4 regions of the Clostridium sp. 1001283B150225_161107_B6 genome follow, and region 2 is predicted to be linked to each of the others. Evidence: riboswitches for the same ligand, from Rfam matches in the RefSeq annotation. Region 2 holds a riboswitch; each other region holds the start of a gene.
What was found. Region 2 has a riboswitch for thiamine pyrophosphate ahead of thiW (energy coupling factor transporter S component ThiW). Riboswitches for the same ligand answer to the same signal wherever they lie in the genome.
Positions count from the first base shown of each region.

Region 1: linked by a shared signal. The riboswitch ahead of thiD (bifunctional hydroxymethylpyrimidine kinase/phosphomethylpyrimidine kinase) and the one ahead of thiW (energy coupling factor transporter S component ThiW) in region 2 are both predicted to bind thiamine pyrophosphate.
Region 3: linked by a shared signal. The riboswitch ahead of thiC (phosphomethylpyrimidine synthase ThiC) and the one ahead of thiW (energy coupling factor transporter S component ThiW) in region 2 are both predicted to bind thiamine pyrophosphate.
Region 4: linked by a shared signal. The riboswitch ahead of I2H39_RS07925 (thiamine-binding protein) and the one ahead of thiW (energy coupling factor transporter S component ThiW) in region 2 are both predicted to bind thiamine pyrophosphate.

Region 1 is NZ_JADNMD010000006.1:205,487-211,416, reverse strand. It holds gene I2H39_RS15960 (LytTR family DNA-binding domain-containing protein) at 1-358, shown strand, start outside; gene I2H39_RS15955 (GHKL domain-containing protein) at 366-1,670, shown strand; gene I2H39_RS15950 (helix-turn-helix transcriptional regulator) at 1,685-2,047, opposite strand; gene I2H39_RS29230 (hypothetical protein) at 2,162-2,554, shown strand; TPP riboswitch at 2,574-2,683, shown strand; gene thiD (bifunctional hydroxymethylpyrimidine kinase/phosphomethylpyrimidine kinase) at 2,832-3,623, shown strand; gene cytX (putative hydroxymethylpyrimidine transporter CytX) at 3,636-4,826, shown strand; gene I2H39_RS15925 (peptidylprolyl isomerase) at 5,130-5,843, shown strand.
Region 2 is NZ_JADNMD010000003.1:398,866-404,795, forward strand. It holds gene I2H39_RS10305 (chorismate-binding protein) at 1-224, opposite strand, end outside; gene thiE (thiamine phosphate synthase) at 779-1,465, opposite strand; gene thiM (hydroxyethylthiazole kinase) at 1,452-2,294, opposite strand; gene thiW (energy coupling factor transporter S component ThiW) at 2,312-2,848, opposite strand; TPP riboswitch at 3,066-3,175, opposite strand; gene I2H39_RS10325 (Uma2 family endonuclease) at 3,326-3,607, opposite strand; gene I2H39_RS10330 (Cof-type HAD-IIB family hydrolase) at 3,894-4,745, opposite strand; gene I2H39_RS10335 (glycerophosphodiester phosphodiesterase) at 4,774-5,514, opposite strand; partial or broken gene I2H39_RS10340 (extracellular solute-binding protein) at 5,686-5,862, opposite strand.
Region 3 is NZ_JADNMD010000001.1:891,180-897,109, forward strand. It holds gene I2H39_RS03980 (sodium-translocating pyrophosphatase) at 1-724, shown strand, start outside; gene thiC (phosphomethylpyrimidine synthase ThiC) at 868-2,175, opposite strand; TPP riboswitch at 2,408-2,517, opposite strand; gene I2H39_RS03990 (hypothetical protein) at 2,706-3,104, opposite strand; gene I2H39_RS03995 (UbiX family flavin prenyltransferase) at 3,089-3,658, opposite strand; gene I2H39_RS04000 (UbiD family decarboxylase) at 3,671-5,146, opposite strand; gene I2H39_RS04005 (LysR family transcriptional regulator) at 5,432-5,930, shown strand, end outside.
Region 4 is NZ_JADNMD010000002.1:622,747-628,676, reverse strand. It holds gene I2H39_RS07945 (EAL domain-containing protein) at 1-546, opposite strand, end outside; gene I2H39_RS07940 (ABC transporter ATP-binding protein) at 725-1,471, opposite strand; gene I2H39_RS07935 (ABC transporter substrate-binding protein) at 1,546-2,661, opposite strand; gene I2H39_RS07930 (ABC transporter permease) at 2,721-3,494, opposite strand; gene I2H39_RS07925 (thiamine-binding protein) at 3,463-3,759, opposite strand; TPP riboswitch at 3,842-3,949, opposite strand; gene I2H39_RS07920 (NUDIX domain-containing protein) at 3,974-4,894, opposite strand; gene I2H39_RS07915 (NADAR family protein) at 4,926-5,492, opposite strand; gene I2H39_RS07910 (PadR family transcriptional regulator) at 5,718-5,930, shown strand, end outside.

The DNA.
Region 1 (5,930 bases), on a different contig from region 2:
GGTGATGAGGCGCAGGCTGGGAGTGAAAAAGGCGGTCCTGTCCGTGGTGCACAACCGGGTGAATGTAGAGCTTCCCCTGGAGCGTCTGGCCTGGTTTGAGAACCGTCTGCACCGAGTCTTTGTGAGACTGACAGATGGGGAAGTACTGGCCATTAACCAAAAGCTGTCCGAGCTGCAGCAGGCTCTTGAATGCCATTCCCAGTTTCTGCGCTGCCACCAAAGCTACCTGGTGAATCTGGATTATGTGGATAAGCTGGAGGATTCCTGCTTTTACATGAGGGATGGGCAGATGATTCCCATATCCAGGAATTTTTATAAACAGAGCAAGAATGCCTATTACCATTACCGGCTGAAGTGAGGTGCCTATGAACGACGCGGCATGTACTGTCTTTATGAACCTGATTAACCTGGCTGTGCGTATGATGCCCATTTTCGTGTGTCTGGAGCCAAAACACAGCTACAGGGAGAACATAGCAGCTATTTCCGCCTACCTGTGGGTTATCATGATATCCATGGAATCTGTATTCCATATCAGCCCCCAGGTCTTTTTTGTGTTCCGGGGCGTATTTTCCTGCCTTTATTTCCTGGTGCTCCTTATCTTTTTTAAGGGCACCCTTCTTAAGAAAGGCTTCCTGTACATATCCGCATGGCTGTTCGCGGTCCTGTCCACATCGCTGAATGAGTTTGCAGCCTGGATGTTAAAGGGGCATGTTTCCCTGACATACGGACAAATCTGTGTGGCGGTATCCCTGCTGTGGGCCTGCGGTTTTTATGTGTTTGTACGGTTCTGGCTGAGGGATAAGGTGGACCGGCTGTTTGACCAGTTATCCAGGCGCTCCTGCTCACTGCTGCTGACGTACCCATCGGTTTCCCTGTTCATTCTTTTTATCGGAAACAACACCATATTTTCATCCCTTTCCCTGGCTGTGCGCGGGCTGGAGGACGTGCTGTTCTACCTGGCACTGTGCATCATGATACTGGTGCTCTATGTGCTGATTTTAAGCAGCACCCTGGAAATCATGTGCAGGCGCAGGACAGAGGAGGAGCTGCAGTTTGCCAGACAGCTTATCAGCCAGCAGAGGGAGCATTACAACCAGACCCTGGATTACATTGAACAGGTGCGCATCATCAAACATGATTTCCGCCATCACATCCATGCCCTTCTGAATATGGACAGGGGAGAACGGACCAATTATCTGATGAACCTGAAACGGGAACTGGACATGACGGCGGAGATGGTGTTCTGCCAGAACCAGGCCGTGAACGGACTTCTCCAGGAGTATGCTGCCAGGGCAAGGCAGGATGGGGTGGAGTTCACTGCCAGGGTGGATTTGTCCGCCCATGTGCCGGTGGATGATTTGACCCTGTGCATTGTCATCGGCAATCTGCTGGAAAATGCCCTGGAAGCATGCCGCCGCCTGTCAGGGCAGCGCTTCATCCTGGTCCAGGCCAGATGGCTGGATGACCACCTGATGATGCTGGTGGAAAACTCCTACAACGGACAGATTAAGAAGAACGGCAGCAGGATTCTGTCCAGCAAAAGGGACGGAGGGCTGGGCATACTGAGCATAAAGCGAATCCTGAACCAGCCGGGGGACGAGTTCGACGTGGATTACAACGACACCACCTTTACGGCCATGGTGAAAATTGTGGACCGGGCTCTGGGATAGAATGGGCAGATATGCTATTGCTTGCTGTCTTTATGAGACTGTAATTTGGACTGGGCATCCATCTTGGACTGGGTATCCAGCAGGTCCCTGGCCGCCTTAATCAGATAATCCTGCAAAGCCGGAGAGAGTTCATCGAAAATATCCAGGAACTCTTTCCACTTTTTTTTATTTTCAAGGAACATGGGTCCGGAACCCGTGCGGAGCCAGGTTTCATTGACACTGAATTGGGAGCAGATGGTCTTAATATTCTGCTCCGTAACAGTGGAACCGCTTTTTTCCATATAGCTTATGGCATTTTGTTTCAACCCGATTTTTTCTGCAAATTCTTTCTGGCTCAGGCCAAGTGTTTTTCTCAATTCCCGTATACGACTATTCATTCAAAATACCTCCAGAATCATGATATCAATTATTGATAATAAAGTCAAGAAGGCTAGGAAATCATTGCCCGTGAGATTCCGGCGGTAAAGCCCTCGGTACTGACCATCGGCCATGTGGAGGCGGGCTTTGCCTACAATGTAATCCCCTCCGAGGTGCTGATTGAGGGCACCATCCGTGCTCTGGAGGAGGATGTGCGCCAGGAACTGGACAGGAGAATCGGTGAGATTGCCAGGGCGACCGCTGAAACATTCCGTGGTGAGGCAGAGTACGAGATGATATGGGGCGCTCCTCCTGTTATCAATGATGCGGACATGGCTGCCCTGGCAGCGGAATGCGCCAGGGATGTGGAGGGGGACAGGGGCATCACCATAGGAGGTGTGGCAGGACGGGTGGTCAGGAAGGAAGAAGGCTACCTTACGCTGGTCATTGATGAGGAAAAGAACGTGACCATGAAAATCGTGCTGTATGCAGTCAATCAGAAGATAAAAGGATTGCAATCTCCTTAAAACCATGTATAATGGTAGATGTAAATAAACGGGGAGCTCACTTAAGTGGGCTGAGAGTAAGCTGTTCATGCTTAGACCCATTACCTGATTTGGATAATGCCAACGTAGGGACCATAACGGACGATTGCCGGCGGAGCACCTGTTTTGGTGTTCCGCCTTTTTTATGCGCGGGGCGGTTTTGTATGGCATCAGGCATGGGCGCCGGAGCTTCCCGGCGGCGGATTGGGGGCACCACCTTCTGCCGCTTTATAAAATTAATGCGAAAAGGAGAAAGATTATGAAAACAGCATTAACAATCGCTGGAAGCGATTCCAGCGGAGGCGCCGGCATCCAGGCAGATATCAAGACCATGACCGCTCACGGGGTTTACGCCATGAGCGCCATAACGGCATTGACTGCCCAGAATACAACCGGCGTGACAGGAATTATGGAGGTGACTCCATCTTTTTTAAGGGAACAGTTGGACGATATATTTACGGATATTGTTCCGGATGCAGTTAAAATCGGTATGGTTTCCTCCGGGGGCCTGATAGAGGCCATCGGGGACAGGCTGGCATTTTACAGGGCTGCCAATGTGGTGGTGGACCCGGTCATGGTATCCACCAGCGGTTCCAGGCTGATTAGCGGGGAGGCCATCGGGGCGTTAAAGGAAATCCTGCTGCCCATGGCCAGCCTGCTGACTCCCAATATACCGGAGGCAGAGGTGCTGTCAGGAATGACGATACATAATCCCGGCGACATGGAGCTGGCGGCAAGGAATATCGGGGAAGGCTATGGCTGCGCCGTGCTTCTTAAGGGAGGCCACCAGCTGAATGACGCCAACGACCTGCTGTACCGCGGCGGAAACCTTAAGTGGTTCAAGGGCAGGCGGATTGACAACCCCAATACCCACGGGACAGGCTGTACCCTGTCCAGCGCCATTGCCTCCAACCTGGCCAAGGGCATGGATATGGACCTGGCGGTGGAGCGCGCCAAAGCATACCTCTCAGGTGCGCTGGAAGCCCGGCTGGACTTGGGAAAGGGAAGCGGACCAATGAACCATGCATTTGCCATCCGGGGCGAATATTAAGGAGGAATGGGTATGAAGGAAAAGGGAACTTCCGTATTTGCCAACAGCCTCATATGGTTTGGGGCAGGTGTATCCATTGCTGAGATACTGACAGGCACCTATCTGGCGCCTTTGGGATTTGGAAAGGGCCTGGCAGCCATTTTGCTGGGCCATGTGATTGGCTGCGCCCTGCTGTTCATGGCAGGACTAATTGGCGGGTACACCAGGCGCAGTTCCATGGAAACAGTGAAGATGAGCTTTGGACAGAAGGGAAGCCTGCTGTTTTGCGGGCTCAACGTCCTGCAGCTGGTGGGCTGGACCTCCATCATGATTTATGACGGCGGACTGGCTGCCAACGGTATTTTTAACGCGGGCCTGTGGGTCTGGTGCCTTGTAATTGGAGGTCTGATTCTGGTATGGCTTTTGATTGGAATCAGGAATCTGGGAAAAATCAATACAGCGGCAATGGCAGCCCTGTTCGTACTGACACTTCTTCTGTGTCGGGTCATATTTACAGGCAGCGGAGCGCCGGTCCCGGAGACAGACGGTTCCCTGAGCTTCGGGGCGGCTGTGGAGCTGTCCGTGGCCATGCCGCTGTCCTGGCTGCCGCTAATCAGCGATTATACAAGAGAGGCCGAAAAGCCCTTTGGGGCAACGGCAGCCAGCGCCCTTGTATACGGCCTGGTAAGCTGCTTCATGTACGTCATTGGAATGGGCGCAGCCATCTATACGGGTGAATATGATATTTCAGTCATCATGGTCAAGGCAGGACTGGGAATAGCCGGACTTCTTATCATCGTGCTGTCCACCGTGACCACCACATTCCTGGACGCATACTCCGCCGGTGTGTCCAGTGTGTCCATTACAGGCAGGATAAAGGAAAAATGGGCGGCAGTTGCAGTAACCATTGTGGGTACTGCGGCAGCCATGGTATACCCCATGGACAATATTACGGATTTCCTTTATCTCATCGGCTCCGTGTTCGCACCCATGATTGCCATCCAGATTGCGGATTATTTCATTATCAGGCAGGACCATGAGGCGGAGACAGCCAATATAGTGAACCTGGTTATTTGGCTTGCTGGTTTTGTGATGTACCGCATACTGATGCATGTGGATACCCCTGTGGGAAGCACCCTTCCTGACATGGCTGCCACTGTGGCGCTGTGCGTGGTCTGCCGCCGTGTGGCGGCTGCCGGCCGTGCAGCGGCCAGCCGGGTCTGAGAGGCAGCGGACTGGTATGAGAAACAGCGGCCAGCCGGGTCTGAGAGGCAGCGGACTGGTATGAGAAACAGCGGCCGGACAGGTCTGAGAGGCAGCGGCCGGCCGGCAGATTTCCCGGTTCACGCTGGCGGAAATTGTGACAAAAGTATGATATTTCTATAAAGTCCTTTACGGGAAGGCATTGCAGGTGTTACAATATGCTCTGGCAGTCCGGGTGACATAACGCCCAGGCGCCTATTACGGGAAAATGGCCGGACATAGGGACGGCGGACTGGTTTTTCCATAAGAAGAGGAGCATAATTTATGAAAAAATGGATGAGTATATGTGCAGCGGCGGTACTGGCAGTTTCAGCCCTGGCCGGATGTAGCACCAGCGCAGGGACCGCAACCACGGCAGCGCAGACCGAGGCAGCCAAGGAAGATGCAGCCAAGGCAGAGACTGCTGAGAAAGAGACAATTAAGACAGCAGAGGCTTCAGAGGGAGCCCGGGATACAGCTTCTGAGGAAATTAAGACAGCAGCAGGAAAACACCATGTAAAGATTAATGTAAAGGATTACGGCACCATTTCCGTGGAGCTATACGGGGATGAGGCCCCCATTACGGTGGCTAATTTCCTGGAGCTGGCAAAGGACGGCTTCTATGACGGGCTTACCTTTCACCGCATCATAAGCGGTTTCATGATTCAGGGCGGCGACCCGCTGGGAACAGGCATGGGCGGTTCCGACCAGGAAATCAAGGGCGAGTTTTCCAGCAACGGAGTGGAAAATCCATTGTCCCACACCAGGGGCGCCATTTCCATGGCACGTTCCCAGATAAAGGACAGCGCCAGCTCGCAGTTTTTCATTGTACATGAGGACAGTACGTTCCTGGACGGGGATTATGCTTGCTTCGGGTATGTGACAGAGGGCATGGAGGTAGTGGATGCCATCTGTGAGGATACAAAGGTGGAGGACAACAATGGTTCCGTGGCAAAGGCCAACCAGCCTGTTATTGAGAGCATTGAGGTAGTGGACTGATAATGGTCCTGACATACGAAAGAATCCGGGATTCCCTGTTTTTGGGACCCCGGATTTTATATTTTTATGAAGAATTCTTACATTTTT
Region 2 (5,930 bases):
CGGCAGGTAACACGCATCACCGGATTATATCCAAGAAAGGAGTAGCGTCCCCACTTTTCGCCGCCCTCTATGCTTTCCAGAAGATAAAAGCGGCTGCTCCGTTCTGCTATACGTCTGAGCAGGGTTATGGGCGTCACCACATCCGCGTAAACCTCACGGCATATGGGGATGATATCATATTCTCCTGACAGGCTTAAGATTTCATCACAAGCTGGGATTATCATTTACGTTAACTCCTTTCCTTCATGCTGGCTGTTTATTTTCAACCTCTCAACAGTTCCGGGTCCGGGCATCACATTCAATAAAAAAAGAAGCCCTTATCCCTGCCGACTACATCTGTAATCAGCAGGGACAAAAGCTTCTTCCGGCTTCTGCGGTACCACCCTGGTTGGCGCTTATCCGTGACCTGCATTCCCTGCCATCCTGTGGTATGGGAAATTAAAAAGCATCAAGTTAAATTTAACCTGATGCTGTGTCATCGAACAAAGAAATAAAATACGCCCGCTCTGCAACGCACCATCATGCGTTCTCCCTGGTAACGGTGGGATACCCGTCAGCCCATACTCCCATCAGCCCTATCTCTATGCCTCTGGTTTCCAGCTGCCCTCGCAGGTCCATTCAGACTCTAATCCAATGCTCCCTTACACCGGCCGGAAGCTCTCTGCGCCTGGAATTACAATCTTACTTACTCCTACTCAACGGTTTTATATGTTTCGTTGAATGTTGAGCTTATTATAATCAGCTCATTTCCAAATGTCAATGGTTTTTTTCAAAGTTTTTAAATATTTTCCATTTTCTTACTCTTGTCCGGTGAGGACAATCCGACTATTTCCCCCATTGCCTTAACCAGCTTTTCCGTGGTTTCCCGTATATGGGGCGACCCAAATATACCTGACACAATGGCTGCTCCTGCGGCATGGCTGCCGGCCAGCCGGCCTATGTTATCCAGGCAGATTCCCCCGATAGCCACCACAGGAATATCCACACTGTCGCAGATTGCATTTAAGGTCTCCATAGTCATGGGGCGGGCATCTGCTTTTGTATTGGTTCCGAATATGGCCCCGCTTCCCAGATAATCCGCGCCTGCTGCCTGTGCTTTTCTGGCCTGTTCCACTGTCTTTGCCGTAACACCCAGTATACGGTCAGGTCCCAGAAGCCTTCTGGCCTCAGATGCCTCCATATCTTCCTGTCCCACATGGAGTCCGTCTGCATGACAGGCCAGTGCCAGCTCCAGATTGTCATCAATCATAAGAGGCACGTTATATTCTGCGGTAATTTTGCGGATGGCGCAGGCAGTTTCCAGCACTTCCTCAAAATTGCCTTTGTCCAGTTCCTTTTCCCTGAACTGGACCATGGTTGCACCGCCCTCTAATGCCTCCCTCACCTGTTCCGCCAGGGAGTATTTTCCGGTCCAGGATTTATCGGTTACTGCATAAATTAAAAGATGTTTCCTATCGAATTTCAATTTTTTTACCTCTTTCCAATGTCTCGTCATCCAGAAGGCTCATTTTATCCATCAGGTGCATGCGGAACATACCAGTCCCGCCTCCCTGCTCCATGGTCTCCCCGGCCGCCAGTTCACCGCAGAGTCCGTGAGCGCAGAGTGCCATGACCACAGATTCCTCCAACAAGCCTGCCTGTCCCTGTTCTCCATGCAGCCCGCAGAATGCCCCCACAAGCCCGTCCAGCATACAGCCGCTGCCTGTAATCCTGGTCATCCAGGGATGACCGTTTCTGACAATGTACTCTTTTTCTGTTCCTGCAGCCACATCCTCTTTTCCGGTCATCACCACAATTGCTCCGGTAAGGTCCCTCAGGGAACAGGCAATTTCCATACGGCTCCGGACCGTGCCTTGGTTCTCTGAATCCACGCCGCAGGTATTGCCCGCCTCATGACCGCTCAGCTCCAGGTTCAGGGCCCGTATTTCCGCCTCATTTCCCCGGATGACAGATGGCGGGGCCTGGCGGATGATATCAATGGCAGCCTGTCTGCGGAACCGCGACGCAGTGACGCCTACCGGGTCCAGAATAATGGGGTGTCCCATGGCAGCAGCCTTCCTTCCCGCCGCCGCCATGGCTGGTATGGTCTTCTCATCCAGAGTTCCCAGGTTCAGGACAAGGCTGCTGCAGATGGCGGTAACATCCTCCACCTCATGGAGCCCCTGAGCCATAATAGGGGAGCCGCCTGCTGCCAGGACCAGGTTTGCCACATCTCCCGCTGTAACGTAATTTGTTATACAGTGGACCCTGGGAGAGCGTTCCCTCAAGTCCTTCATCCATTGTCTCTGCATCATCACTTTATCCTTTTATGTTATCTTCCCACGGCTTTGCCGGGCTGTACATCCAGATTCAGCATACGCTTCATGTACTGAAATGCCCCGGATTTATACAGCACCCCAATCAGAAACGCGGCAATGACCGTACCGCACATGGTACTCATAAGGAATGGGATTACATAGGCAAAAACAGCTGCTTCCTTCCCCATGACCAGTGTTGCCACCGGATAACAGAGGATTCCTCCCAGTATGCCGGTGCCAAACACTTCCCCAAAATAAGCCAGTGTGAGCCTGCCGAAACGCTGGTACAGATATCCTCCTAAAAATGCGCCTGCCATACTGCCCGGAAACGCCAGCAGACTGCCTGTTCCCAGCAGATTTCTGATAAAGGATGTGCAGAACGCCATACCCACACCGTACCACGGCCCAAGGAATACGCCGGCCAATACATTGGCAAGATGCTGAATCGGGAAACATTTGGATGCCCCTATTGGAATGGAAAAGCCGGATAAGGATACGGCCACCGCTGTCAGCATGGCGCTTACCGCCAGTTTCTTAATGTTTACTTTCATAGTCATACCTCCATGTTTTTACTCGGAGCCCGCCTATCTTCCTGGTGAAGAGGCATATTTTCTGTACAGCGGTCTTCTGCCTGCACAGCAGCATATTGACCGTATAAGCGGCGTATCACCTGCACAGTGAATCTTCATAATAAGGCCAAGCTGCGCAAAAGGCCGCAAAAAAAGCCCATACCGCGCAGGATATGGACTTAAATTATGCATTCAATACACATACATGTCTCATATTTCCCTACGTTGGCATTACCCAAATCAGGTGCGATAGGTCGAAGTTTGATTACTTCCTCTCAGCCTGCTTCACAAGCTCCCTGTTGTCATCTAGCATAGCACCGGAATATTTATTTGTCAATCGGTAATGAATGATTGAACCGGTTTTGAATCTGGGCAGACCGGAACCAACATATAGACGAAGCATATATCAGCCGGATGATAACAGACATGACTGGCGGGAGAGAGGCAGTGCAAATGAATTTACCCCCCCCCCCCAACGGCCTCAAAATCATAAACCATAACCACATTTCTCAGCGGGTCCACAATCCAGTACTCCCTGACCCCAGCCTGCTCATATTTCACCGGTTTCCTGATATAATCCAGGCTCCTGCTGCTTATTGACACAACCTCCGCCACCAGGTCCGGGGCGCCGTGGTATCCGTTCTTTTTTATTTTGTTCCCATCACACACCGCTATCAGACCGGGCAGGAAATAATTGTAATCATCCCTCTCTAAAATGACAACAGCATGAACTTCTGTCACACATACAATAGACATTCCCCCTGTCCCCACATCCCAAAAAAGATATTGCACCATAACACCGCTGAAAATTCCGGCGAACTGCCGGGCAAGCACTAAGACCTTTTGCGGAGGAACCTCCGCTGAAGTATACCCATAATATCATGATTACCTGCCAAATGCAATTAAAAAAGAGCCTGGGGCCGGACTTTTCCGGCCGGGTTCTGCGCCTGCGGACGTTATGGGCAGAACCTGCGGACTCTATACTTATTACCTGTGAACTATTTTCTTTACTGAACCTGTAAATCGCTTAGTATGCCCTGGCCTCCCTGGTAAGCACCAGTGTCTCTATGGCATAGGCTACCCCATCCTGAATATTGGAACGGGTCTGGCATTTGGCAATACGTTTGATGCTCTCCATGGCATTTCCCATTGCAACCGTATATTTTATATCCATGGACAGCATGGAATAATCATTCTCACTGTCTCCTACGGCCATGATTTCGTCCGGTCCCACACCCCTGGCCGACGCATAAAATGCCAGGGCCCTGCCCTTCTGGGCACAGCTGTGGGTCAGCTCCAGATTGGTGGCAAAGGAGGACGCAACCGCCAGGTCCGGTATACCTGACAGCTTCTCCTTGATTCTGCCCAGGACCTTCCGGGACTCATGGATGACCGATATTTTATAAAATGCCAGTCCCATTTCAAAAAGCTGCTTTTCCTCCGCAAAAGAAAACCGGTCCCGCACTCCCTCATAGGTAAACTCCGCCATGGGAAGCAGTACGTTCCTCTCAAAGCATGCCCGGAACTGCGCCTCATCTGCCGTGGTGTAACTGCCTTTGTCCGTCATGAAATCAAAGATGATGTCCTCCTTTTGGCAGCATTCCAGAATTCCTCTGACCTGTTCCTCAGAAAGCCGTATTTCATCCATAAGCCTTCCGTTCCAATCATACACAGCAGCTCCATTCATGCACACCACAGGCGCCCTGAGTCCGGCCTCCTTAAGGGGTTCCAGTGCATCTATATAACTGCGTCCCGTACAAATCAAAAACTCGGCTCCCGTACTTATAAGCCCTTTCAGTGCACGCACATTCCTCTCTGAAATATGCCCGTCAGGGCGCAAAAGGGTGCCATCCATATCAAGTGCAACCAGTTTAATCATATATTCCTGCCTTCTGTCAAATATTCTGTCATAGCTGCGTATACCTGTCAACCACACTTCTGCACAGGTCCGGCCGGTTGGTAATGATGGCATCCACTCCCTGCTGCACCAGCATTTCCATATGCTGCTCTTCATTCACCGTCCATACATTCACTGCCAGCCCCTGCCTTCTGGCAGCCGGTATAAGTGATAAATCCTGCAGGTGATACAGGGCCGGATGCAGGGCGTCCGCCCCAACCGTATGACGTCCATAGGACGCGGCGTCAATCCAGCCGTCCGAGTATAGGAGGCCCGTCCTGCTGTTACCGTCCAACTCCTTAATTTTTACCAGGCTGGGATGGCAGAAGGATGAATAAATCACCCTGTCCTCCATCCCCATGAACGCAGTGAGCGCCAGTACCTTTTTCTCTATCTCAGGGTAGAGTATGATGCCGGTTTTAAGCTCCACATTCACGGTCAGCCCTGTGGGCTTTAACAGTTCATAGACTTCCTTAAGCGTGGGAATCCGGGCATCTTTAAATGCCGGAAACAGTCTGTTAAAAGAAAACCCCTTAAGCTGGGCCAGGGTATAATCCTTTATATACCCCGTGCCGCTGCTCACCCTGTCTATGGTCTCATCATGGGCCACTACCAGCTCTTTATCCCTGCTTAACTGTACATCCAGCTCCACGCCGTCAGCCCCCATTTCCGCCGCCAGCCGGAATGCCTCCAGCGTATTTTCCGGCGCATAAGCCGAAGCGCCTCTGTGGGCCCAAACCTGTGTCTTCATACTCAGTATACCCTCCAATCCATAATTATCATTCATTGAGCAGGTTATATTCCTCAATTGCCTTATTAATCTGCTGCGCCATCTTGGAAGCAGTCTCCTCCGGGCTTACTCCATTGTTGAGCATGTTCTCTATCTCCGTCTCAACCACCTGCCTGGCCTCAGGGAATACACTGAGCAGGGCGCCTGCATGATGCCCGCCTTTTCAAACATATCCTTGTTGTAGTAAAGGAGGGGCGTGGAAGAGTTAAAGGGCATGGAATATAATGTATCACCTACAGTATAATACGCAGCAATGTTAGGTTCAATCTGTGTTTTATCCCATCCGTCCGCATCAATTAAGTCCTATATCCAGGATTCGGGCTGCCTCCCTCGTCCGTCCCTTTCTCTCCTGCAAATCTACCTATAGATTCTAAATT
Region 3 (5,930 bases), on a different contig from region 2:
CGGCCTTGACAAGTCTGTCAGGGATATTACCGACAAACTGGACTCTGTGGGCAATACAACTGCTGCTATCGGCAAAGGCTTTGCCATCGGCTCCGCAGCCCTTACAGCACTGGCTCTGTTTGTCTCCTACGCCGAGGCTGTAAAGCTCACTACCATTGACATCCTCAATGCCCATGTCATTGTAGGACTTTTCATTGGCGGTATGCTCACCTTCCTCTTCTCAGCCATGACCATGGAATCCGTATCCAAGGCAGCGCATCAGATGATTGAGGAAGTACGCCGTCAGTTCAGGGAAAAACCCGGCATCCTTAAGGGAACAGACCGCCCTGACTACGCTTCCTGTGTATCCATCTCCACCAAAGCAGCCCTTCGCGAGATGTTCCTGCCGGGTCTGATGGCAGTACTGGCGCCTCTGGCAACCGGCCTTATACTGGGTCCGTCCGCTCTTGGCGGACTTCTGACCGGAGCCCTTGTAACCGGCGTATTGATGGCCATCTTCATGTCCAACTCCGGCGGAGCCTGGGATAACGCAAAGAAATACATCGAAGAAGGAAATCACGGCGGCAAAGGCAGTGATTCACACAAAGCCGCTGTAGTGGGCGATACCGTAGGCGACCCGTTTAAAGATACCTCAGGTCCTTCCATCAATATTCTTATTAAGCTGATGACCATTGTATCTCTGGTGTTTGCTCCTCTGTTCCTGCAGTTTGGAGGATTGATTTAACCAAAAAAATAACCGTTTTACGGCTGTATAAACAGTTAATGGGAAGGAAAATCCATGTTCTGGATTGTCCTTCCCATTGTTTTGCTTATAAAATATTGCTGAAAGGCCGCACCAGGCGAAAACCTCCCCTCAATCCACTCCCATCACTCATCAAAAATACTCACGATTTCCCCATCCAAAATCCGGTTCATGTTCTTTACAGCACAGAAATTACCGCACATGGAACAGGTGTCCTCCTTTTCCGGCTTGGCTGATTCCCGGTATCTCCTGGCTTTTTCCGGGTCAATGGCCAGCTCAAACATGCGCTCCCAATCCAGATTCTTCCGGGCTGTGCTCATTTCGCGGTCCCACTGTGCCGCCCCTCTGATACCCTTTGCAATATCCGCTGCATGGGCAGCAATCTTGGATGCCATGATGCCCTCCCTGACATCGTCCAGGTCCGGCAGCCTCAGATGTTCAGCCGGCGTCACATAACAGAGAAAGGATGCACCGGCAGCAGCAGCCAGAGCACCGCCTATAGCCGCAGTGATATGGTCATATCCCGGCGCAATATCTGTCACCAGAGGACCGAGGACATAAAAGGGAGCACCCTGACAGATGGTCTGCTGTATTTTCATATTGGCCTGAATCTGGTCCAGGGGCATGTGTCCCGGTCCTTCTATAATGACCTGCACATTTTTCTCCCATGCCCTTCTGGTCAGCTCTCCCAGCGTTACCAGTTCCTCAATCTGGGAAATATCCGAGGCATCCTCAATACAACCGGGCCGGCAGGCATCTCCCAGGCTCAGGGTCACGTCATAAGCCTGGCAGATATCCAGTATCTCATCAAAATGCTCATAAAAAGGATTCTCCTCCCCTGTCATTTCCATCCAGGCAAATATAATGGAACCGCCCCTGGAAACAATGTTGGTAAGACGCCGCGCCCTCTTGAAGCGCTCTGATGTCTGCCGGTTGATTCCCACATGGATGGTCATAAAATCCACCCCATCCTCTGCATGCATCTTTACAATGTCCAGCCACTCCCGGGATGTAATCTCCTTCAGCGGCTTGTGGTAATAGACCACTGCATCGTAGATGGGAACCGTGCCGATGATTGCAGGGCACTGGGAAGTCAGCATTCTCCGGAATGTGCGGGTATCCCCCCATGAGCTCAGGTCCATGATGGACTCAGCCCCCATTTTTACTGCGTTGTTTACCTTCTGTAATTCCATGTCCAGGTCTTTGCAGTCCCTTGACGTGCCAAGGTTCACGTTGATTTTTGTCTTAAGCCCGGACCCGATTCCATTTGGCTCCAGACAGGTATGCAGCCGGTTGGCAGGAACAGCCGCCTTGCCCTCTGCCACCAGCTGCATCAGCTCTGCAGGCTCAAACCGTTCTTTTTCCGCCACCTTTTTCAGTTCTTCTGTCAAAATCCCTTTCCTGGCCGCGTCCATCTGCGTGGTATAATCCATCTCTTCCTCCTCTTTGCCCTGGCAGGCAGGCGGATAAAAATAAGGTTCAAACATGTCCCATTAAACATTGATTCGCTTCCCGCTGTATGTCCGGCCCGGTTCCCGTGTGCATGTACATTCCTGCAATGTGCCGCCGGACCGTATATCCCCCGGAGCGTGTACCGCCGGACATGCTTCAGGCTGCAAAAAAGGCCCATACCCGTAAGGAATGGACCAATCATATTATGCAGACTTATGCATACTCCATATTTCCCTACGTTGGCATTATCCAAATCAGGTTTAATAGGTCGAAGTTCGATTACTTCCTCTCAGCCTGCTCCACAAGCTCCCTGTTGTAATATATTGAATACAGCAGCTTCCCTACTCTATCCGAAAGACATTTCTGCCTTACTCTGTAAGTTTATACGGAAAACAACGGCTTGTCAACCATTATTCCCAAATGCATCCGGGAGAGCGCCCATACCGGACAGGAAACTGATGCCGGCAATGACTCCCCTCCCCCAGCCTGCCACAAACCGGTAACGCTACTGCTAACATCCTGCGAATCCCGTCATGCCAAGCCCTGACACAATCTCATCCGCCAGTCCGTCCAGGGCCTTCACCACCTCGTCTATCTGTTCCGGCTTCATGTTGTCAATATGGAACCCTCCGGTACAGACCACCACCCTGCCGGTTGCCCTGCACAGTTTCTCTGCCAGCCTCCGGCACAGGGCCTCATCCTTGTGGCCTGTCAGGTTCAGTATGGATGACGTTGCGCTTATGGTTCCGTCGCCTGTCAGGGACGGCCTTGGCACTGCCTGGACCGTGCATCCGATATGGGGCTTATCCCCGCCCTGGATGCATGCCAGGATATCCTCCCCTAAAAAAGCAGCGCCTGCCTCCATATAAGAACAGGACAATTCCTTTCGTCCCACTATAATCCACTCCATCTGCGGTACTCCTTTCCCTCTATTCCAAACGGCTCCAGCAGCTTGGAGGCAATATGATAAATCATCTGGTCCATATGTTCCGGCCTGTGATAAAAGGTCATCATAGGAGGAATGATTCTCACGCCGGGCATCAAGGAAAGCTCATACATATTCCTTAAATGAATGGGACTTAACGGAGTCTCCCTGGCTGCCAGAACCAGTGTCCTCTGCTCCTTGATGGTTACGTCCGCTGCACGCAGAATCAGGTTCTCCGCATATCCTGCGCGGATTCCGGCAATGGTTTTCATGCTGCACGGCACAACCAGCATTCCTGCTGTGGCAAAGGAACCGCTGGCGGGCCCGGCTCCAATCTGGTCCGGTTGCAGCACATGGTCCGCCAGTGCCTCCACCTGCTCCACGGACAGATTCGTTTCCTGGCCCAGCGTAAGCACAGCACTGTCACTCATAATCAGATAGGACTCATATTCCGGCTGTTCCCCTATAAGCTCCAGGCATTTCACCAGGACGGGCATTCCGCTTGCGCCTGTGGCCCCGACTATAATCCTCTTTCCCATATGCGTCTCCTGTTATCTCCCCGGCTGCTTCACCCATGCAGACGGGTCTAATTCCATAAACCTGGCCCTCACAAATCGGTCCTTCTGGTCAAAGGGGACCGTACAGTCAAAAATGGTCTTGCATGCAATGCCATGATCCCTTATGCTTGGGGAAAACCTGGGGTCATTGGACGGGTCCAGAGGATGGCATCTCACCCCCGGAATGGTGATGGTATCCACATCTCCCTGGAACCGTGTATTCATGGCCCAGAGTACGTCGTTCATATCAAAACAGTCCACATCCTCATCCACCAGGAAAATATGCTTAAGTTCGCTGAAAGCGGAAAACGCCAGAAGAGCTGCCTGCCTCTGTCTGCCTTCATCACTGGCTACAGATTTTTTAAACTGGAGCACTGCCATGTATTTCCCTCCCCCGGCGGAACAGCAGTATACATTCTGAAGCCTTCCCGGCATGGCCTTTTCCACCATACCAAATATGCTGGCCTCCGTTGGTATGCCGGCCATGGACACATGCTCCTCGCTGGGTCCTATACAGGTCTGCATGATGGGGCGCTCCCTGTGGGTGACGGCCTTGACCTTGATAAGCCAGCACTGGTCGCTGGCCGGTCCCGTGTAACCGGGAAACTCCGGCATGGCAAAGCCTGTATGGCTGTTCTGGTCCTCCTTAATTCTCACACCAGGAATGACCTCGCCCTCAATAACATATTCTGCATTGGCTATGGCCATCTCATCCACGGTCAGGCATCTGCACAGTTCCACCGGCTCTCCCCGCAGCGCTCCTGCCACTGACAATTCATCATACCCCAAAGGCGTGGTGGGCGGCTCAAAACAGGAACCAATCTCAATGGCCGGGTCCACGCCAATGCTGATGGAAATAGGCAGCCTGCGTCCCAGCTCCTCCGCTCTCTCCGCCATAGCGCCGATATGCCTGGCGCCCGGTGTAAAGAAAATAGACAGCTCATCCTTTCCCTGGATACAGAGCCTGTGGATGGTAACATCGTGGGCGCCTGTATCCGGGTGGGCTGCATAACACATTCCAAGCGTAATATACGGGCCTGCGTCATAGGGCGTGTTGGTTGGCGCCGGAACCAGCTTATACAGGTCAAACCCAGGTTCATCCGCCCGGTGCACCACCTGCTGGCAGACAGGCTCACTCTGACACATCACAGGCGGAACCGGCTTCTCCACACTGCGGCACAGCATCTTTCCCAAATCCTCCGGCTTGCAGTCCAAAAGGGCTGCCACACGTTTCCTGCTGGCCAGCACACCAATGGCAACGCTGGCATCCGGATGTCCCTTTACATTGTGAAAAATCATGGCAGGGCCTTCCCTGGTAGGCCGTTTTACCGTACCTCCTGCTCCTACATACCGGTACACACCTGATAATTGAGCCATGGGCTCTACTTCCACATCTGTCTCCAGAAGCTGCCCCGGCAGCTCTGCCAATAATTCCAGCGCGCTTCTCAAATCCCTGACTTTCTTTGACATATCAAAATCCCCTCTCCGGCTTATCCTGTCATCCGCCTTTTTTATTTTTTCAGCATTGGCTGGGATATTTCATGCATTGATAATCCATCCATGTCATTCCACCCCTGCGGTTCTGCTGTTACTCTATTTCACATCTTACTTGAAAAAGCCTGGAGAATCAATTCATCTTATGGTATAATTGTTTCCAAAATGGAATGAATCAACAAGCCAGCCGGAACATAAGGGAAACAGGTGCAAACCTTAATATGCCGTCCCCTATGTACCAGAAAGGAACGGACGACAGATATGACCTTTGAACAACTGGATTATTTTATTGCGGCCGCCCAGTGCGGCACCTTTTTAGACGCCGCGGAAACACTGCACATCAGCCAGTCCGCCCTGTCCAAACAAATCATGAAGCTGGAAAAGGAGCTGGATATCCAGCTTTGGGACAGAAGCCGGCGCTCCGCTGTCCTGACAGAGGCAGGGCGCATGTTTTACCAGGAAGCCCTGAACCTGTCAGGGGAATACAAAAAAGCCCTCCTTCGAATCAGTGAATTCAAGGAACAATCAAGTCAGAAGCTGTCCATCGGTACTCTTCCTATCCTGTCCCAGTACCATCTCACAGCCATGCTGAAGGATTTTGCAGACAGTCATCCGCAAATCCATCTCATGCTGGAGGAAGTTGAGGAACATGACCTGCTCAGGGGATTTTCCAACAATGCCTATGACTTCATCATCACCCGCAGCAATATGCTGGACAACAAAAACCATACCTTCCGGACGCTGGCAGAAGACAGGCTGG
Region 4 (5,930 bases), on a different contig from region 2:
CCAAAGGCAGGATGTGATGCGCTCCGGGTCCCAGAACGTCAGGAACCGCCGGGCATCGTCCGGGTGAATCATGTGTTCCGATACATCCCGGACCATGGAGCCCAGCGTTCCCTCCGGCGCAGGAATTACATACTTCCCCTCCTGATGGTACAGTATCTTATAGTAATCCCTGGTGAAATTCAGCTCAAACAATTCGTCATAGGCAGAAATGCTGGTAAGGTTGTAAAAGAGATTCTTATTGCCCTCATAGATTTCCCGGACCAGAATCACCCGGCAGGCCCCATGTCCCGGCCAGTCCATGTCACCTGTACTCACTTCCACCCACTGCTGGATGGCTTTGTTATAAAACATGACAGCCCCGTCCGAATCTTCATTTAGCGGACAGCCCTGGCAGGGCCTGTCCTCGCTGCACAGCTTCTCATAGCAGAAATCACCGCAGCGCACATCCTTAAACCGCCGCTTCAGGGCGTCATTAAAATGCACCAGCCTGTAATCCCTGTCTATAATGTAAATGCTTGTCTCATCACTGCTTCTTTTCGTACTCATGCAAGTACCTCTTTTCCGCACGCAGCTTATCATTGAAATATATTAATTATAATATTTTTTACCTGTCCCCGTCAACCTTATGGTAAAATACAGGAAAACAATATATATAAACATAATAGATAGAAAAATAAAATAAGGAACCGGTGAAAGGGCTCCTCATTTTTCAGGCTGTTCTTTTTCAGGTTGTTCTTTCCAGATGTCTCAGTATGTGCCTCTTATATTCCAGGAATTCTTCCGTAAGGCTGAAATCCCTGTCCCTGGGCTTGGGCTCTCTTATAACAAGCTCCTCCGTTATCCTTCCAGGCCTGCCTGTCAGCAGGTATATCCGGTCGGACAGCAATATGGCCTCTTCAATGTCATGGGTAATGAACAGGGTGGACAGGTGGATTTCATCCATCACCTTCAGATACCAGTCATGGACTGATTTCTTGGTCAGCATGTCCAGTGCTGAAAAGGGCTCGTCCAGCAGGGCCACACTGCCTGAAAACAGATAGGTGCGAAGCAGGGCCGCCCTCTGACGCATGCCTCCTGACAGCTGGGCCGGATATTTCTTCTGTGTGCCCTCCAGGCCGAACTGACGGAAGTAGGGCGCTGCCTGCTCCCGCGCCTTCCCCTTCTTCATTCCTTTTACAACCAGCGGAAGGGACACATTGTCCTCTATGGTCCGGTAGGGAAGGAGCAGGTCCTTCTGCAGCATATAGCTCACCCGGCCCGGACAGCCGGTCACGTCCTCCCCGTCCAGAAGGACCCGCCCTGCATCCGGTCTTGACAGCCCTGCAATGATATTAAAAAGCGTGGTTTTTCCGCCTCCGCTGATTCCCAGAAGCGACACCAGCTCACCCTTGTTCAGGGTTATGGATATATCCGCCAGCACCGGCTCCCCGTCAAAGGATTTTGAAATTCCCTCTACCTTCAGTTGCTCCATGTTCTCCTCCTGGCCCGGCTGGTCCGGCCTTTTCTCCGCCGGACAATCTGTCCACTGCCTTTCCGTCCCCGGCCTTACGGCAGATAATCGTTGGTAAATCCGGTTCCCGCCTCAATGGGCGTTTCCGTAAGCCCTTTTTCATTCAGCCACGCGTAATACCCATCCCAGCGCTCCTGGTCAATGTATCCCCATTGGGGTGCGTCGGCCCGGTATTTATCCGCCAGGTATTCCTGACTGGCTTTTACCAGCTCCGGGTCCAGCTCCGGCGCAGCCTTTAACAGAATGTCCCCTGCCTCCCGGGGATGTTCTATGGCAAACTCATATCCCCTGCTGACCGCTTCCAGAAATGCCCTGGCTGTCTCAGGCTCCTCCTGGAGGAATGTATTGTTGGCTATGATAACCGGTGTATAAAAATCAAATACAGGATTTAAATCAGCAAATGCGAAATAGTCTGTCTCCAGGCCTTCCAGCTCTGTCTTGACGCCTGCCCATGCATAGAAAATCCATATGGCATCCACGGATTTTGTCTTCAGGGCCGTCACCTCGTCCGTCACTGTGCTGGGAATCAGCTCCACCTTATCAAAGTCCCCTCCGTCCGCTTCCATTACATCCTTTATGGTAGCCTTTTCCACCGGAAGGTCCCAGGTGGCATACTTTTTCCCCTCCAGTCCCTTTGGGCGGTCCATTCCCCCGCCTTTCGCGGAAATAATACCGGATGTATTGTGCTGTATAACTCCTGCCACAGCGGTCACGGGAAGGGGATTGTCCCCTGAAAACGCGGGCGCCAGGCTGTCCTGGAAGGACATGGCGAACTGGGCCTTGCCCGAGGCAGCCAATACCTCGGCCCCGTTTTCCGGCGGCTGCACGATTTCCACTTCCAGGCCCGCATCCTTAAAATACCCCTTTTCCCGGGCAACATAGATACCTGTATGGTTGGTGTTGGGCGTCCAGTCCAGAACGAACGTCAGCTTTTTTACATCCTGTCCCGGCGTGTTTTCACCCTGGTTTCCGGCTCCCGTTTGTGCAGTTTCCTTCTGTGTAATTTCCTTTGATGCGGTTTCTTTCTGTGTATCAGCCACAGACTGGCCGGGGGCGGTCTTATCTCCTGTAACCGGAGCCCTGCCGCACCCGGCAAGAAGTACTCCCAGGCACAGGGACGCCATCAGCATACTTGCGCGTTTATTTTTCATTCTAATCCTCTCCTCTTTACGGAACACCTTTGTGTTATGCCGGATATCTGTCTTCCGTTCTATTTTTGTTTCAGATTGGTTTCCCATGGCATGCATTTTTTCTGAAGCAGTTCCACGGCCCACATCAGGATTAAGCTGATAGCCGATATCAGGAAAATAACCGCGAACATCTTGTCAAAGGAAAATGCCTTCTTTACCCTTGTCATGTAAACGCCCAGTCCGCCGAAACCGCCCAGCCACTCGGCAATCACAGCCCCCACCACAGCATAGGAGGCAGATATCTTGAGACTGGAAAAAAACTGGCCCATGGCGCCCGGCAGCTTGATATACCGGAATATCTGGAACCGGCCCGCTCCCATGGCCTTCAACAGATTCACCGCATCCGGGTCAGCTGCCCTGAATCCGGTGAGCAGCCCCACTGTGATGGGAAAGAACGTGGTAATGACAATCAGTATAACCTTGGGAGTCATTTCATAGCCGAACCACAGCACCAGAAGAGGCGCAATGGCAACCGCCGGTACGGTCTGGGTCAGTACAATGATGGGATAAAAAGCCTTGTATGCCTTATCAAACCGGTCCATCAGCACAGCTGCCCCGAAGCCTGTGGCGATTCCCAGTACCAGTCCCAGCCCGGCCTCAGCCAGCGTAATCCCGGCATTTTCCATAAGGGCCGGGAATTCCTTTATGAATGCTCCGGCTACCTGGACCGGTGATGGGAGCATAAATCCCTCCACCAGCCCAAGGGACACTGCAAGCTGCCACAGGATAAGAATGGAAAGGATGGCTGAAACAGACCACAGTTTACTGGTGATGCTTGGTGACTTTCTTTTCAATGGTAAGCACATCTCCTTCGGGGTGATAAGAAACCTTGATATATGCAGCCACAGAGGGAGCGCCTGCCCTGACTGCAATGTGCTGGCACTCTTTTACAATATCCATCAGCTGGTCATAATCCCCTTCAATGGTTGTCTCAAAGGGTCCTACGTAATAGTTTAACCCCGTGCTCTTAATGTAATCGATAACCTCGTCCACAATACGGATTAATTCCTCATCATCTGCTGCTTTTGGAAGTGACTGGATTGCTACGCTTGCGTTCATACTGTTTCTCCTTTTCTATGAAAATTACATGGATTAAAAAATCCCGTCCGGATATTCCGGGCGGGATAAAACTCACAAAAACTTATATCTTCTGCAGGCTTCCTACGCTGGCATTATCCAGATCAGGTATCAGGGTTCAGAATATATTCCATCTCAGCCGGATTCCACTCCAGCACCCCTTTTCGTTGTTGGGACAAGTATACTACGGCTCTTTTTAAAAGTCAATAGGTACCTGAGTCTCCCATTTTCTCCTGTAAAGGCGCGAGGGCCGGTGGCCTTCCCGTTCCGTAAAGGAATCCGTCTCCTCCACCAGAGATGCAATCTTGCGGCGGAAGGCGGGTTTTAAAAGGCTTTTATCCAGAATCACCTCATATACCTGCTGCAGCTGTGTCAGGGTAAATTCCCCTGGCATCAGATGCAGGGCAAGACTTGTATATTCCACCTTCCCGCGAAGCCGTTCCAGGGCGTAAAATATGATTCTGGCATGGTCAAATGCCAGCCCCTGGTTATCCGTTATCTTATATTCCACTGTCTCCGCCTGCCTGCTCTTCACGGTCATTTTCTCAATCCCGGAACAGAGGACCGTATCATCCGCCCATAGTCTGAGTTCGTAATGCTGTATGTGCACCACTGACTCCACCTGGCCTGTGGTCCCGCTGCGCCCATAGTCCCTGCATTCATCGGTCAGACGGCAGGAAACATGAAACCATCTGGCATTGTCCGCGTCATCGCCGGCCTGCAGTTTAAGCTGGCTGCTGTCCACCAATGCCATATAGGAACAGCTCATAACCCAGGTCCTGGGGTCCCTTGCCGGTTCGCTGAACGTATACAGCTGCTCCATATACACCTGGCCCAGCCCGGTTTCCTCCCTGAGCTCCCTTCTGGCAGCCTGCTCCGTAGTCTCCTCCGGCCTTACAAAACCTCCCGGCAGGGCCCAGCACCCCAGATAAGGGTGTCCCCCCCTCTGAATCAGAAGGATGCTCAGGTTCTTCTCCGGCAGTTTTCTGTAATTGGCTTCCTCCTGGTCCGTCACCGTGAAAATGGCCATATCCGCTGCCACTGACGGGCGGGCATAGTGGCCCGGGTTATATTGTTTTAGAAATTCCTCTTCCGTCAGGCCATTCCTATCCCTCATACACGGTTTGTTTTCCTTATGTTCTCCCATTTCAATCAGCATTCTCCTCTTTTTCAAGCAGCAAATCCCTGGCCTCTGTCAGGGCAAATCCCAACAGGTTGCTTCCTCTCCATTTTAACGGGCACTCTGCATCCGGGTTGCCCTTTCCCATGCCGATTCCCCATATACGGTCCCTGGGGCTGGCCTCCACCAGAATCCGTTTTCTGGTGGATTTTAAAAACTCCCAAAGGTCAGGATTCTGGGAGAATTTTGCCATATTTCCTCTGAGGACCAGCTCATAGCAGGCCGCATCCCAAATTTCCTTATCAAAATTCTTTACTGCCCGTCCAAAGGCCTTCATGGCTTTTGGCTCCCTGGCCTCCATGATGTTCCCAAGCATGTCCGTATCCCCGAACATTCTGGCCTTTTCAGCCATCATAAACTGCTCCGCACAGGTATAAGCAACACCCTCTGCTGTGAAGCTGCATTTCCACCACTGGCTCAGACAGGTTTCTGTAATATGACCGTCTGCCGTCGGAGTGTGGCCCCAGAAAAATAAGAACTTGAAATGCTGGCCTGCATTGTATGCCTTTTTCAGTGCCTCCCATGTGTATACCATTGCTTTACCTCCATATGTAATCGAATCACTCTGCAGTTATTATTAAATAATTATTATCTATTAGTTATTATCTATTTGATAATATCATGATATACAGTTATTCTGCTTTTGTCAAGAAGAAAATGGCGCATAAAATTCATATATTGACATACCTAGATTTTCTATGTATTATAATCATATAGGTTTGCAGGCAGCCGGCATCTAAAAACACAGGGAGGTTTTACCATGGATAAGAAGAATATGGCTATGGGAACGTCCATGCTTCTGCTGAAGCTTCTGGAGCAGCAGGACATGTACGGATACCAGATTATCAGGGAGCTGGAAAAGCGGAGCAATCACATATTTTCCCTGAAGGAGGGCACCCTCTATCCCCTGCTCCACTCTCTGGAGCAGCAGGGAGCCGTTATTTGTGAAATACGGCTTGCGGATAACGGCCGT